Regions from separate parts of the Bradyrhizobium sp. 160 genome, predicted to be linked through region 3. Evidence: predicted binding sites of a transcription regulator. Region 3 holds the regulator's gene; each other region holds the start of a gene.

Region 1 (4,423 bases), on a different contig from region 3:
CGCACCCAACGCCAGATGCAGCCGGACTTCATGTACGCGGCGGTCGCGAGCGGCGAGGTCGACGTGATCGCCGGCTACACCAGCGACGGCCTGATCGCGAAATACGATCTCGTCGCGCTCGATGATCCCCGGCACGCCATCCCGCCTTACGATGCTATCCTGCTGCTCGCGCCCATGCGAGCCGGTGACGAGCGGTTGCAGGCTGCGCTGAGGCCGCTGCTCGGCAGGATCGACATCGCGACGGTGCGCGAAGCCAATCTGCGCGCGAGCGGCAACGATGCGAATTCATCGCCCGATGCAGTGGCGAAGTGGCTGTGGGAGAAGGTGAGCAACAGGTAGGCTGGCGCGACTGGTTCAGCGTCGTCATGGCTTTCGCCTATGGGCCTTCGCCAGGACGACGTTGGAGGGGCCTGGGTGCTCCAACGGCGCTCTCATCGCAAAGAGCGTGAGAGACATCACAGCCCCCGGATCATCCCCGCGTTGATCAGCAGCCGGTTCAGCCGCCGCGCCTCGGCGCCATCCTTGCAGCCATAGAAGATGCCCTTGCAGCGGAGCATGATCTCCTTCTGCTCGGCGAAGGACGGATCGAGCGGGATGCCGGCAGCTTCCTGGATCACTAGCGGCAGATAGGGACCGTCGATCGTGTCCATCACGGCATCGCTCTTCACCGGCTCGAAATTGATGGCGTCGATCACATAATACGTTGCGTACAGCCGCGGATCGTAAGCGTCGAGCTTCTTGCCGAGGGCGCCCTCGTCGAGGCCGGGCTCAAGCAGGTTCGGCGCGAATTCCGGTTGGTGATCGCCGTAGCGCACGATCAGGAAAGGCTCGCCGGGAAAGTTCTTCTTCAGACCGGCGACGAAAGCTTTGTACTGCTCGGCGCTCATCACCTGGCGGCGCAGATATTCGTCGATGGACGGCAAGTTGCCCGGCGCGCGCCACTTCGGCAGCAGATCAGGGCGGAAGCGCGTTTCCCAGGGGAAATGATTGGCGCCGAGATAGATGAAGGTGAACAGCGGCTTGTTCGGCGGCTGTTGCCCTATCAGCTGAAGCGCCTTGTCGTAGAAGAAGGAGTCCGGCTCGACGTCCTTGGCGCCCAGATCCTCCGAATCGAGGAAACGTTCGATGCCGGTCGTCATCTGGAAGCTGCGCGCGCCCATGAAGCCGCCATGGGCGGGGTAAAGCGACAGGGTGTCGTAGCCGCAACGGCGCAGTGCCAATGGCAGGCCGCGTTCGACGCGGTTCGAGGCGATGCGCGTCACGAAATAGGCGAAGCGGCCGAACGAGCGCGACGAGAGCCCCGCAAGCACGTTGTACTCGGTGAACCAGCTCGGCCCGCCATTGCTCTCGGCCAGGAACGTGCGCTGCTTGCCGTCCCAGGACCTGAAATGGTCGCCGTAACGCGGCGGCACCTTGATGCCCTGGGCGGCGCGGATGTCGAAGCTCGATTCATCATGGATCATGATGATATTGGGGCGGCGGCCCGCAGGATGGCAGGCGTCCACCAGCGGCACGTTGAGCCGCTCGTTGGTGGAGGCTGCGGATTCCATGAAACCGTACTGCACGAAGTCGGCGACCGCTGTGACGCCGGAGCGGAAGAATTTCGAGAGATAGCCGTCGTCGTAATAGCCGCGCCAGGCCTGGTCAGGATGATAAAGCGAATAGCCGACCAGTGCGGCAACACAGGCGAGCTTGCAGGCGAGCGCCGGCAGCCGGCGGATGCGGAACGGATCAAGCCACCACAGCGCATACATCAGCGGCAGCGTGACGAGGCCGGCCAGGATCACCGACCAGCGCAGATTCGGGAAGATCGTGAACAGGAACGCGACGCTGTCGCGGTCGATCATCATCAAATCGATGAAGTTGACCGTCATCTGCACGACTTCGTGCTTCAGCCGCGACAGCAGCACCAGCACGACGACCATGGTCAGCGACAGTGCGCCCGACAGCGCCGGGCGCCGCAGCAGCGTGATCCAGAAGAAGTTGAGGATGCCCCAGGCCAGGGCGAAGGAGAGGCGCGAGCCGAAATCGGTCTCGGTCTCGTACATCAGCGCCAGCGCTGCGAAATGTGGCGCCGTGACCGCGAGCAGCCGCCAGATGCCGAGCGCGGCGACGCTCGCAAGCACGGCGGTGGTGGCAGAAGGACCTGGATTGGGCGCGGACGCCATCGACGACACGCAACTTCTGGTCCGGCGCGGTGATGCCAAGCCGCTTGGCCGGCATCGAGACGGCTGGCGGCGCCCGGCGCAGCCGGAAGCCTGCGCCGTGTCATAAAACTGTAACGGAACGGTCAAGGTCAGGCAACGCGTTCGGCGATCCGACATCGCTTATTGTTAGCGAAAGACGGTGGGCCGCAGCGGGCAGGCAGCTGCTCAATGTCAGGGCTGGGCGATCCCAGCGATGAACAGGTCGATCACCCCCTCCGCCATCCGCTCGATCTCGTCGTCCTCGATTCCCCAGCGCGGAAAGTGGCCATCGAGATTCATCCGGGCAAAACCGTAGACCAACGCGCGAGCGGCGATCTGGATGCGCTTCAGATCCGCCGACCTCAGCAGGCCCTGCTCGGCCGCATCAGTCAGCATCCGTTCCGACAGCGCGATCAGCTCGGCATTGTCGCGGGTCAGCTCCGCCGAGCTGCCATGGGCGAAGTAGCGTCCGGTGGAGATGATCTCGAAATGGGCCGGATTGCGCATGGCCCAGCGCAGGTAAGCGAGGCCAAAGGCGCGAAAACGCTCCAGTGGACCCTTGAGCGGCTCCTCGCCCAGCGCCGCCTCGATCTCGGCGCGGAAGCGCCGCTGCGCCTCCTCGGCCACCGCCGCCATCAAGGCATCGCGGTTCGGAAAGTGCCGGAACGGCGCGCCCGGCGACACCGCGGCCCGGCGCGCCGCCTCGCGGACGGAGACCTCGGCACCTTCCGCCGCCAATTGCAGCGCAGCGTCAATCAGCACACGGCGAAGGTCGCCGTGGTGATACGGCCGGGCTTCGGGTGTTCGACGGGCACGCGGCTTGGACGTCTGACGGGCGGGCATGGCGTCTTCTAGCATCACCCGAACGTGAATGTAAGCAGCGATTACACCATTGACGATCTTGCTGCTGTATATGTAATCACTGATTACATCCAAGGAGATTCGCCATGTCACAACGTCAAAGCTGGCTCGAAGGCTGGCGGCTGCTTGCCGTCCTAACGCTCAGCCTGATCGCCCTGAGCCTGTGGATCGCCTCGATGCGGCTGTTCGAGGTTGAGGGCGTTCGCATGGTGATCCGCTTCACGGCGCGAAGTTCGCTGCTGCTGTTCTGCCTCGCCTTCAGTGCCGCGGCGCTGGCGCGGCTCTCGCCCAATGCCTGGACGCGCTGGCAGCACCGTAACCGCCGCTATCTAGGCTTGAGCTTCGCGGCCTCCCACGCCATCCACGCGGCGGCGATCGTCGCGTTCGCCAGGATGGATCCGGCCGGCTTTGCCCAGGCGACCTCCGCGGCCTCCTACATCTTCGGCGGCATCGGCTATGGCTTCATCATCGCGATGAGTGCGACCTCGTTCGACCGCACCGCCGCGCTGCTCGGACCGCGCACCTGGCGCATACTGCACGTCGCGGGCGGCTACTATCTCTGTTTCCAGTTCATGGTGTCGTTCGGCAAGCGCGTGCCGGCCATGCCGCTCTACGCCGCATTCCTCATTCCGCTGCTGATCGTGCTGACGTTGCGCATGATAGCGATGGCCCGCCACCCGCGCGGGCAAACCGTCGCCGCGGGCTGAAACGCCCAAGCTCACTGCGGCAGCAATCCGAGCCGCTTGGCGATGATGCGGTCGAGCGTCCGTCTCGGTAGCACGGCCGCAATCAGGTGGCGGAGCGGGTCCGGCGTGATCTGGTAGCGCACCTTCGGGCTTGGCGCCGTCAGCGCCTCGAACACGATCTCGGCGATGCGCTCGGCGGGCAGGCCCTTGGCGCCGATGTCCATCATGAACGCCATCACCTTGTTCAGCGCCGGCAGATAGGGCGAGTTCTGGTAGACGGAAAGGTCGATCTCTTCGGCCTTGCTCCAGATCGGCGTCTTCACCGCGCCGGGGGCGACGATGATGACGTCGATGCCGAACAGCATCAGCTCGCGGCGCAGGCTCTCCGACAGGCCCTCGATGGCGTGCTTGGAGGTGCTGTAAGGCGCCGACAGCGGATTGCCGCTCTTGCCAGCGACCGAGCTGATCATCACGATCCGGCCCTTCGGCCCCTTCAGCAAGGGGTCTGCGCCGAGCAGCGGCCCGAACGCCTGCGTCGCGATGACAGGGCCAATGACGTTGACGTCCATCTGGCGGCGGAAATCATCGGCCGACAATTCGAGCACGGGACCGGCAACCGCGATGCCGGCATTGTTGACGAGACCGGCCAGCGTCTCGCCGCCCAACGCCGCGCGAACTTTTCGCCCGGCA
Region 2 (4,423 bases), 340 kb from region 3:
GTCAGCGCGTCGGTGGTGGTGATCATCTTGCGGATGCCGATCTGGATCGTCTGCATGTCGTCGCGGGTGGTGATCAGCAGCGGCCAGAGGTATTGGTTCCAGCCGAGGATGAACAGGATCACGAACAGCGCCGCCATGTTGGTGCGCGACAGCGGCAGCAGCGTATCCCAGAAGAAGCGCAAGGGGCCGGCGCCGTCGATCCGCGAAGCTTCCAAAAGCTCGTCCGGCACGGTCATGAAGAACTGGCGGAACAGCAGCGTTGCGGTGGCCGACGCGATCAGTGGCAGCGACAGGCCGGCATAGCTGTCGAGCATGTGCAGATCGGCGACGATCTTGTAGGTCGGATAGATGCGCACCTCGACCGGCAGCATCAGGGTGATGAAGATCAGCCAGAAGATCGGCATCCGGAACGGAAAGCGGAAATACACGATCGCATAGGCCGAGATGATCGAGATCGCGATCTTGCCGACCGCGATCAAGAGCGCCATCACCAGCGAGTTCAGCATCATGTTGCCGACCGGTTCGCGAGTCGAGCCGCTCGTGCCGATGAAGATCGTCTGGTAGTAAGTTTTGAAGAACTGACCGCCGGGCAGCAGCGACATCTGTCCGTTCGCGATCAGCGCGTTGTCCTGGGTCGAGGCGACGATCGCGATGTAGACGGGGAAGGCGACGATCGCGATCCCGATCCAGAGGATGATATGAGCGACGTAGCGCCGAAAGCCTTCTTCCTCGACCATCAGTAGGTCACCTTGCGTTCGACGAAGCGGAACTGGATTCCCGTCAGCACGATCACCATGATCATCAGGATCACCGATTGCGCCGCGGAGCTGCCGAGATTGCCGCCGAGCAGGCCGTCGGAATAAACCTTGTAGACCAGCGTCTCCGTCGACTTGCCGGGACCGCCGCGGGTCATGGTGTCGATGATGCCGAACGTGTCGAAGAAGGCGTAGACGATGTTGACGACCAAAAGGAAGAAGATGGTCGGCGACAGCAGCGGGAAGGTCACGGTCCAGAACCTGCGCATCGGGCGCGCGCCGTCGATCGCGGCGGCCTCCAGCACGCTTCGCGGGATGCTCTGCAGGCCCGCGAGGAAGAACAGGAAATTATAGGAGATCTGCTTCCAGGCGGCGGCGAGGATGATCAGCGTTGCTGCCTGGTCGCCGTCGAGCAGCGGATTCCAGTCGATGCCGAGGACGCGCAAATAGCGCGAGAGCACGCCCAGCGAGGGATGCAGCATGAAAATCCAGAGCACGCCGACGACCGGCGGCGCCACCGCATAGGGCCAGATCAGCAGCGTGCGGTAGAGCATCGAGCCGCGCAGCGGCTTGTCCGCCATCACGGCAAGGAGCAGCGCAAACGAGAGCGACGAGACCGCGATGGCGAACGAGAAGAAGAAGGTCCGCACGATCGCTTCGAAATAGGCGCGGTCCTGCAGAAGCTCGAGATAGTTGTCGAACCAGACGAAGCTCGTCGAAAGACCGAAGGCGTCCTGGAGCAGGAAGGACTGGATCACTGCCTGCAACGCCGGCCAGTAGAAGAAAATCAGGACGATCGCGAGCTGCGGCGCAACCAGCGCGTAGGGCAATAGCTTCGATTGGAAAATGGCTTGTTTTTGCATGATGCGCGCAGGAGCGGCAGGCCGGGTAACCGGCCTGCCGCCGATCGCCTTCACTTCACGGCGGTCTTTTCGAACTGCCGCAGCATCGTGTTGCCGCGTTCGACGGCGGCATCGAGCGCCTGCTTGGCGGTCTTCTTGCCGGCGAGCGCCTGCTCGATCTCTTCCGACCAGACGTCACGGAGCTGCACCATGTTGCCAAGGCGCAGGCCGCGGGAATTCTCGGTCGGCTCCTTGTTGGTCAGCTCGAGCAGCGGGGTCTCGAGATAGGGCTGATCCTTGTAGAAGCCTTCCGCCTTGGCCTTCTCATAGGCCGCTTTGGTGATCGGCAGATAGCCGGAGGCCTTGTGGATATAGACCTGGCGGTCGGTGTCGGAGAGGAAGCCCAGGAACTTCGCGACGCCCTTGTACTCGTCGGCCGACTTGCCGCCCATCACCCAGAGCGAGGCGCCGCCGATGATCGAATTTTGCGGTGCGCCCTTCACGTCGGGATAATAGGGCATCGGCACGGCGGTGAAGGCGAACTTGGCCTGCGCCTTGACGTTGCCGAAGAACGCCGAGGAGGTCAGATAGAGCGGGCATTCACCCGACGTGAAGCGGCCTTCGCCGGTGTTGGTGCGGCCGGCATAATCGTAAGTCTTGTCCTTCTGGAGCTCGACCAGCTTCTCGAGGTGCTTGACCTGAAGCGGGCCGTTGAATTCAAGCACGGTGTCGAAGCCGTCGAGGCCATTGGCCTTGGTCGATAGCGGCACGTTGTGCCAGGCGGAGAGCTGTTCGAGATTGACCCAGGTGACCCAGGAATTGGAGAAGCCGCAGGTGGGGTGGCCGTTGTCGTGCAGCTTCTTGGCGGCGTCGAACACTTCAGGCCAGGTCTTCGGGATTGCGACGTTCGCCTTCTTCAGCTCGTCGAGGTTGACCCACATCACCGTCGACGACGAGTTGAACGGGAAGGACAGCATCTCGCCCTTCGAGGTCGAGTAATAGCCGGTGATCGCGGGCAGGTAGGCCTTGGGATCGAACTTCTCGCCGGTCTCGGCCATCAGCTTGTAGACCGGCTTCACCGCGCCGGTCGCCGCCATCATGGTGGCGGTGCCGACCTCGAACACCTGCATGATGTGCGGCGCATTGCCGGCGCGGAAGGCCGCGATGCCTGCGTTCATCGTGTCGGGGTAGTTGCCCTTGTAGGTCGGGATCACCTTGTAGTCGCTCTGCGACGCGTTGAAGTCGGTGGCGAGCTTGACGATGACGTCGTTGTTGGCGCCGGTCATCGCGTGCCACCACTGGATCTCGGTCACGGCCAGGGCCGGCGAGGCCATCATGCCAACCGTGGCCGCGACAGCCGCAGCCGCACCAAAATGTCGAAGAGCCATCAAGAAAACCTCCCTTGCCCGTCAATAAAGAAGCGCTTGCGCTAGCAGTGCCATATGACGTTCACATGACTGTGTAAGCGGCCGAAACGAAAGCGGCAAGCGCTGGAAAAGGGAAGCCGGAAAATAGGCGAAGGCGTGCGGGAGACCGCGCCGTGCGTTCGCGCTGCACACGCGTGCTCGCGCCGCAGTGCGGCATTGGATGACGTGAGTTGTCTATCAGGCGGCGGTCTCGAACACCTCTCCCGCTTGCAAGCGGGGAGGGTGCGCACCGCCGTTGCGGCAACGCTGAGGTCTATTTCACGAGGCCTCAGCGCTTGCGCTCGGGGCCGCAGACCACGCCCTTTTCGACCATCGCGTCGATCTCCGCCCTGGAGTAGCCGAACTCGCCCAGCACCTCCGCCGCGTGCTGGCTGAATTTCGGCGGCAGGCGGCGCAGGCTCGGCTTGCTGCGGTCGAGCCGGATCGGCGAGGCGACGCCCTTGTACCAATCCTTCTCGATGATATCGCCGCGCGCGATCGTGTGGGGATTCGTGAGTGCCTGGTCGATTTTCTGCACCGGGCCAGCGGGCAGGCCCGCCGCGAGCAGGCGGTTGCACAGCGGTTCGGCCTCGTGCTGGCTGAACACCGCGGCGAGCTCGGCGCGCAGCGCCTCGCGATTGGCGATGCGGTCCTTGTTGCGGGCAAAGCGCGGATCGGTGCCGAGCTCGGGCTTGCCGATCTCCTTGGCGAGCTTGCGGAAAGTGCCGTCATTGCCGACGCCGATGAAGATGTTGTCGGTTTTCGTCGGGAAGATCGCGTAAGGCACGAGGTTGGGATGCTCGTTGCCGGTGAGCGCAGGTGGCTTGCCATGCATGAAATAATTGGCGGTGTGCGGATGCATGATGGCAAGGCCGGTCTCGTACAGCGTCGTCTCCAGGAACTGGCCCTTGCCGGAGCGCTGGCGCTCCGATAGCGCCATCAGGATGCCGATCGCCGCGTACAGGCCAGTGGTGATGTCGACCAGCGGCACGCCGATCCGCATCGGGCCGCTCTCCGGAGAGCCGGTCGCCGCGATCATGCCGGTCATGGCCTGGATGATGGCGTCATAGCCGGGATTGCCGCCGCGCGGACCGTCGGCGCCGAAGCCGCAGATCCGGCAGTGCACGAGGCGCGGGAATTTTGCGCGCAGCACCTCGTTGCCGATGCCCCATTTCTCCAATGTGCCCGGCTTGAAGTTCTCGATCAGGACGTCGGCCGTCTCCAGCATCTTCAGCAGCACGGCGCGGCCCCCTTCGGAGGCGAGGTCGAGGCCGATCGAGCGCTTGTTGCGGTTGATGCCGACGAAATAGGCCGCATCCTCCTCATGGAAGGGAGGGCCCCATTCGCGCACCTCGTCGCCCGCCGGCGGCTCGACCTTGATCACGTCGGCGCCGTGGTCGGCGAGGATCTGGGTGCAGTA
Region 3 (4,423 bases):
ACGCACGCCGCCCTCGCCCTGGATCGGCTCGATCAGGATGCCGGCGGTCTGCGGACCGATCGCCTTCTTCACGGCCTCGATGTCGCCATGCGGGACTTGGTCGAAGCCATCCATGGGCGGGCCGAAACCTTCAAGATATTTTGCCGAGCCCGTCGCCGCCAGCGTCGCCAGCGTGCGGCCGTGGAAGGCGCCTTCGAAGGTGATCATGCGATAGCGATCGGGATGGCCCTTGGCGGCGTGATAGCGCCGCACGACCTTGATCACGCATTCCAACGCTTCGGCGCCGGAATTGCAGAAGAACACGAAGTCCGCGAAACTTTCGTTGCACAGACGCGTTGCAAGCCGTTCGCCATCGGGACTCTGGAACAGGTTCGACATGTGCCAGAGCCTGGTCGCCTGCTCCTGCAACGCCTTGACCAATGCGGGATGGGCGTGGCCGAGCGCGTTCACCGCGACGCCCGAGGTGAAATCGAGATAGCGATCGCCATTGGTCGCGATCAGCCAGCAGCCTTCGCCGCGCTCGAAGCCAAGGTCCGCCCTGGCGAAAACGGGAAGCAGATGCGGCGCGGCGCTGTTGGTCATGACCATCACTTGGATGTTGCATTTGGACGTTGAGACCTGCCTGGCATGCCTTGCGCAGCGCACCATTGACCGGTCCGGAAAACGAAACGTGCCGCCTTTTAAGGGCGGCACGCGTCACCATCTTATGCCTGGCAAGACGGGTGTCAATGCCGCCCGGAAAGCCTCGCGAAACGCCGAATCCGTAGTCTTGCGGTGCCGATCTTGCAGGGTTTTCACCACGGAACATGTGGAAGCGAGTCGGCGGACTCTTGCGCGGGAGTCACGCCATATTGTAGCGTTTGGACTGTCAGATACGACATCTCGTGCAGCGGTTCTGATCCCAAGAGTCCTCATGTACCGGCGTAAACGTTCGGGCGTCAGTCACGCGCCCGGCGAGCCTTAAGGGATTCTGACGGCACGGGTTTTTCAAGGCTTAAGCATTCGCTGTGAGGCCCCAGGATGGCGGCGCGCAACGAGGGAAAGGGTGCAATGACGGTTTTGACCTGGTCCGATGATCGCGTCGAGCAGCTGAAGAAGCTCTGGGAGGCCGGACTTTCGGCCAGCCAGATCGCGGCCGAGCTCGGCAATGTGACCCGCAATGCCGTGATCGGCAAAGTGCACAGGCTTGGCCTGTCGGGCCGCGCCAAGAGCCCTTCATCGGCAGCGCCGCGGCCGCGCAAGGCGCGGCCCGCGCAGCATATGATGCGGGTGACCCGGCCGATCTCGCGCGGCAACACCGCGCTGGCGCAGGCCTTCGAGGTCGAGGTGGAGGCCGAACCGGTCACCTACGACAACGTGGTGCCGATGAGCCAGCGGCTGTCGCTGCTGGAATTGAACGAGGCGACGTGCCACTGGCCGGTCGGCGATCCCTCCAGCCCGGACTTCTTCTTCTGTGGCGGCAAGGCGCTGTCAGGCCTGCCCTACTGCGCCCAGCACTCGCGCGTCGCCTATCAGCCGGCAGCGGATCGCCGGCGGGCGGCACCGAAGCCGAGCACGCGGTGATTATTTCCTGAGATCGAGCCGGCAGCCGTCACGCGGTGACGGCGCAACAAACCCGATGTCGTCCCGGACAAGCGTAGCGCCGATCCGGGACCGATAGCCACCGCAAGCCGTGGTTACGGGGCCTCGGAGTTACCTTTTTCGCGCAACAATGGGCCCGGGTCCCGGATCGGCGCTTCGCTCCGGACAACGCTGCGCGTTGCCGGAGCTACGCTTGTCCGGGACGACGGCCGAGATTGTTGACGCAGCTGGGCCTACGTCTGCTCCGCCTTTGCAAACCGATCATCCAGCGCATAACCCGCGCCGCGGACGGTACGGATCGGGTCCTGCTCGCGGCCGAGATTGAGCAGCTTGCGCAGGCGGCCGATATGGACGTCGACGGTGCGCTCGTCGATGTAGATGTCGCGGCCCCAGACGCTGTCGAGCAGCTGCTCGCGCGAGAACACGCGACCGGGATGCTCCAGGAAAAACTCCAGCAGGCGATATTCGGTCGGGCCGAGATCGATCGGCCGGCCCGAACGCGCGACGCGGCGCTTGTCGCGATCGAGCTCGATGTCGCCATAGGCGAGCACGGTGGCGAGCCGCTCGGGGCTTGCGCGCCGCAGAAGGCCCTTCACGCGCGCGAGCAGCTCCGGCACCGAGAACGGCTTGACGATGTAGTCGTCGGCGCCGGTCGCAAGACCCCGCACCCGCTCGCTCTCCTCGCCGCGCGCGGTCAGCATGATGATCGGGAGCTGCTTGGTCTCGGGACGGGTGCGCAGCCGCCGGCACAGCTCGATGCCGGACAGTCCCGGCAGCATCCAGTCGAGCACGATCAGATCGGGGATGTGTTCCTTAAGGCGGGTGTCGGCGTCGTCGCCGCGCATCACCGTCTCCACGTCATAGCCGTCGCCTTCGAGGTTGTAACGCAGAAGCTCGGTGAGAGCTTCCTCGTCCTCAACCACCATAATGCGTGCGCCCATGTTGTCGTCGCTCCCTAGGTATTCGGTACCGTCGTGGCGAAGGTCGTCATGTCGCCCTTCGGCCGCTTGTCGGTGATCGCCTGCCCCTCGATCATGTAGAACACGGTCTCGGCGATGTTGGTGGCGTGATCACCGATCCGCTCGATGTTCTTGGCGCAGAACATCAGATGGATGCAGAACGAGATGTTGCGCGGATCCTCCATCATATAAGTGAGGAGCTCGCGAAACAGAGAGGTGCAGATGGCGTCCACTTCCTCGTCGCCCTTCCACACTGCCATCGCCGCCGGCAAATCGTGCGCGGCATAGGCATCAAGCACCGACTTGACCTGCTGCTGCACGAGGTCGGTCATGTGCTCCAGGCCGCGGAACAGTTTCAGCGGATGGAAGTCTGTCTCCAGCGCCGCAACGCGCTTGCCCATGTTCTTGGCGAGGTCGCCGATGCGCTCAAGATCGGTGGCAACGCGCATGGCGCCGACGATCTCGCGCAAATCCACCGCCATCGGCTGGCGGCGGGCGATGGTGAGCACGGCGCGCTCCTCGATGCGCTTCTGAAGCGCGTCGAGCTCGGCATCGGTGGTGACGACGCGCTGGCCGAGCGCGACGTCGCGGCGGATCAGCGCGTCGACGGAATCGACGATCATGCGCTCGGCGATGCCGCCCATCTCGGCGACGAGGCGAGTGAGCTCCTGGAGGTCGGTATCGAAGGCCTTTGCGGTATGTTCAGTACCCATGTCCCGTCTCCTCAGCCGAACCGGCCGGTGATGTAATCCTGCGTACGCCGATCGCTCGGCGACGTGAAGATCTTGCTGGTGTCATCGAACTCGATCAGCTCGCCGAGATACATGAAGGCGGTTTTATCAGAGACGCGCGCCGCCTGCTGCATATTGTGGGTGACGATCGCGATCGTGTAGTTCTCGGACAATTCCTGGATCAGCTCCTCGACCTTGGCGGTCGAGATCGGGTCGAGCGCCGAGCAGGGCTCATCGAACAAGATCACTTCGGGCCGTACCGCGACCGTGCGGGCAATGCAGAGGCGCTGCTGCTGGCCGCCGGAGAGCGACAGGCCGGACGCGTTGAGCTTGTCCTTGACCTCGTTCCACAGCGCGCCGCCGCGCAGCGCCTTCTCGACGCGGTCGTCCATCTCGGACTTCGAGATCTTCTCATAGAGGCGGATGCCGAAGGCGATGTTCTCGTAGATCGTCATCGGGAACGGCGTCGGTTTCTGGAACACCATGCCGACCCGGGCGCGCAGCAGGTTGAGGTCCAGCTTGGGATCAAGGATGTTGGTCTGGTCGAGCAACAGCTGGCCGGTGGCGCGCTGGCCTGGATAGAGATCGTACATCCGGTTGAAGATGCGCAGCAGGGTCGACTTGCCGCAGCCCGACGGGCCGATGAAGGCCGTGACGCGGTTGGTGCCGAGGGCCAGATTGATGTTCTTCAGCGCGTGGTGCTCACCGTAGTAGAAATTGAGGTTGCGCGCGGTCACCTTGGCAGGCGCCTCGGGTAGCGGCTGTGAGCCGGGATGAACGGTCGGCGCACTTACGGAAACAGACATTTCACTCATTTTGCAGTCCTCTCGGCGCCAAGGATGCGCGCGCCAATGTTCAGGGCAAGCACGGTCAGGGTAATGAGCAGCGCCCCACTCCAGGCGAGCTGCTTCCAATAGGCGTAGGGGCTCTGCACGAAGTTGTTGATGGTGACAGGCAGGTTGGCCATCGTCTTGTCGAGACCGAGGCTGAAGAACTGGTTCGATAGCGCCGTGAACAGCAGCGGCGCGGTCTCGCCGGCGACGCGCGCAGTCGCCAGCAGCACGCCCGTGATCAGGCCGGAGCGCGCGGCACGATAGGCGATCCGTTTGATCACCAGCGAACGCGGCAGGCCGAGCGCGCTGGCGGCTTCAC

Evidence for each region. Region 3 encodes PhoB, which activates phosphate uptake and scavenging genes when phosphate is short. Its sites were predicted from a motif close to TGTCATNNANCTGTCAT; they were not measured.
Region 1: IVA98_RS23400 (LTA synthase family protein) is a predicted target of PhoB. The motif match lies at 2,267-2,283, and genes of this name have one in related genera.
Region 2: ugpB (sn-glycerol-3-phosphate ABC transporter substrate-binding protein UgpB) is a predicted target of PhoB. The motif match lies at 3,040-3,056, and genes of this name have one in related genera.

The regions. Positions count from the first base shown of each region.
Region 1 covers NZ_JADPKD010000057.1:117,855-122,277, forward strand. Annotated here, with positions in the region: gene IVA98_RS23395 (glycine betaine ABC transporter substrate-binding protein) at 1-339, shown strand, start outside; gene IVA98_RS23400 (LTA synthase family protein) at 456-2,168, opposite strand; gene IVA98_RS23405 (TetR/AcrR family transcriptional regulator) at 2,379-3,140, opposite strand; gene IVA98_RS23410 (hypothetical protein) at 3,134-3,754, shown strand; gene IVA98_RS23415 (SDR family oxidoreductase) at 3,766-4,423, opposite strand, start outside.
Region 2 covers NZ_JADPKD010000028.1:101,483-105,905, forward strand. Annotated here, with positions in the region: gene ugpE (sn-glycerol-3-phosphate ABC transporter permease UgpE) at 1-737, opposite strand, end outside; gene ugpA (sn-glycerol-3-phosphate ABC transporter permease UgpA) at 737-1,618, opposite strand; gene ugpB (sn-glycerol-3-phosphate ABC transporter substrate-binding protein UgpB) at 1,669-2,985, opposite strand; gene IVA98_RS10135 (CaiB/BaiF CoA transferase family protein) at 3,293-4,423, opposite strand, start outside.
Region 3 covers NZ_JADPKD010000028.1:444,853-449,275, reverse strand. Annotated here, with positions in the region: gene IVA98_RS11665 (aspartate aminotransferase family protein) at 1-582, opposite strand, end outside; gene IVA98_RS11660 (GcrA family cell cycle regulator) at 1,051-1,563, shown strand; gene phoB (phosphate regulon transcriptional regulator PhoB) at 1,815-2,522, opposite strand; gene phoU (phosphate signaling complex protein PhoU) at 2,537-3,253, opposite strand; gene pstB (phosphate ABC transporter ATP-binding protein PstB) at 3,265-4,086, opposite strand; gene pstA (phosphate ABC transporter permease PstA) at 4,083-4,423, opposite strand, start outside.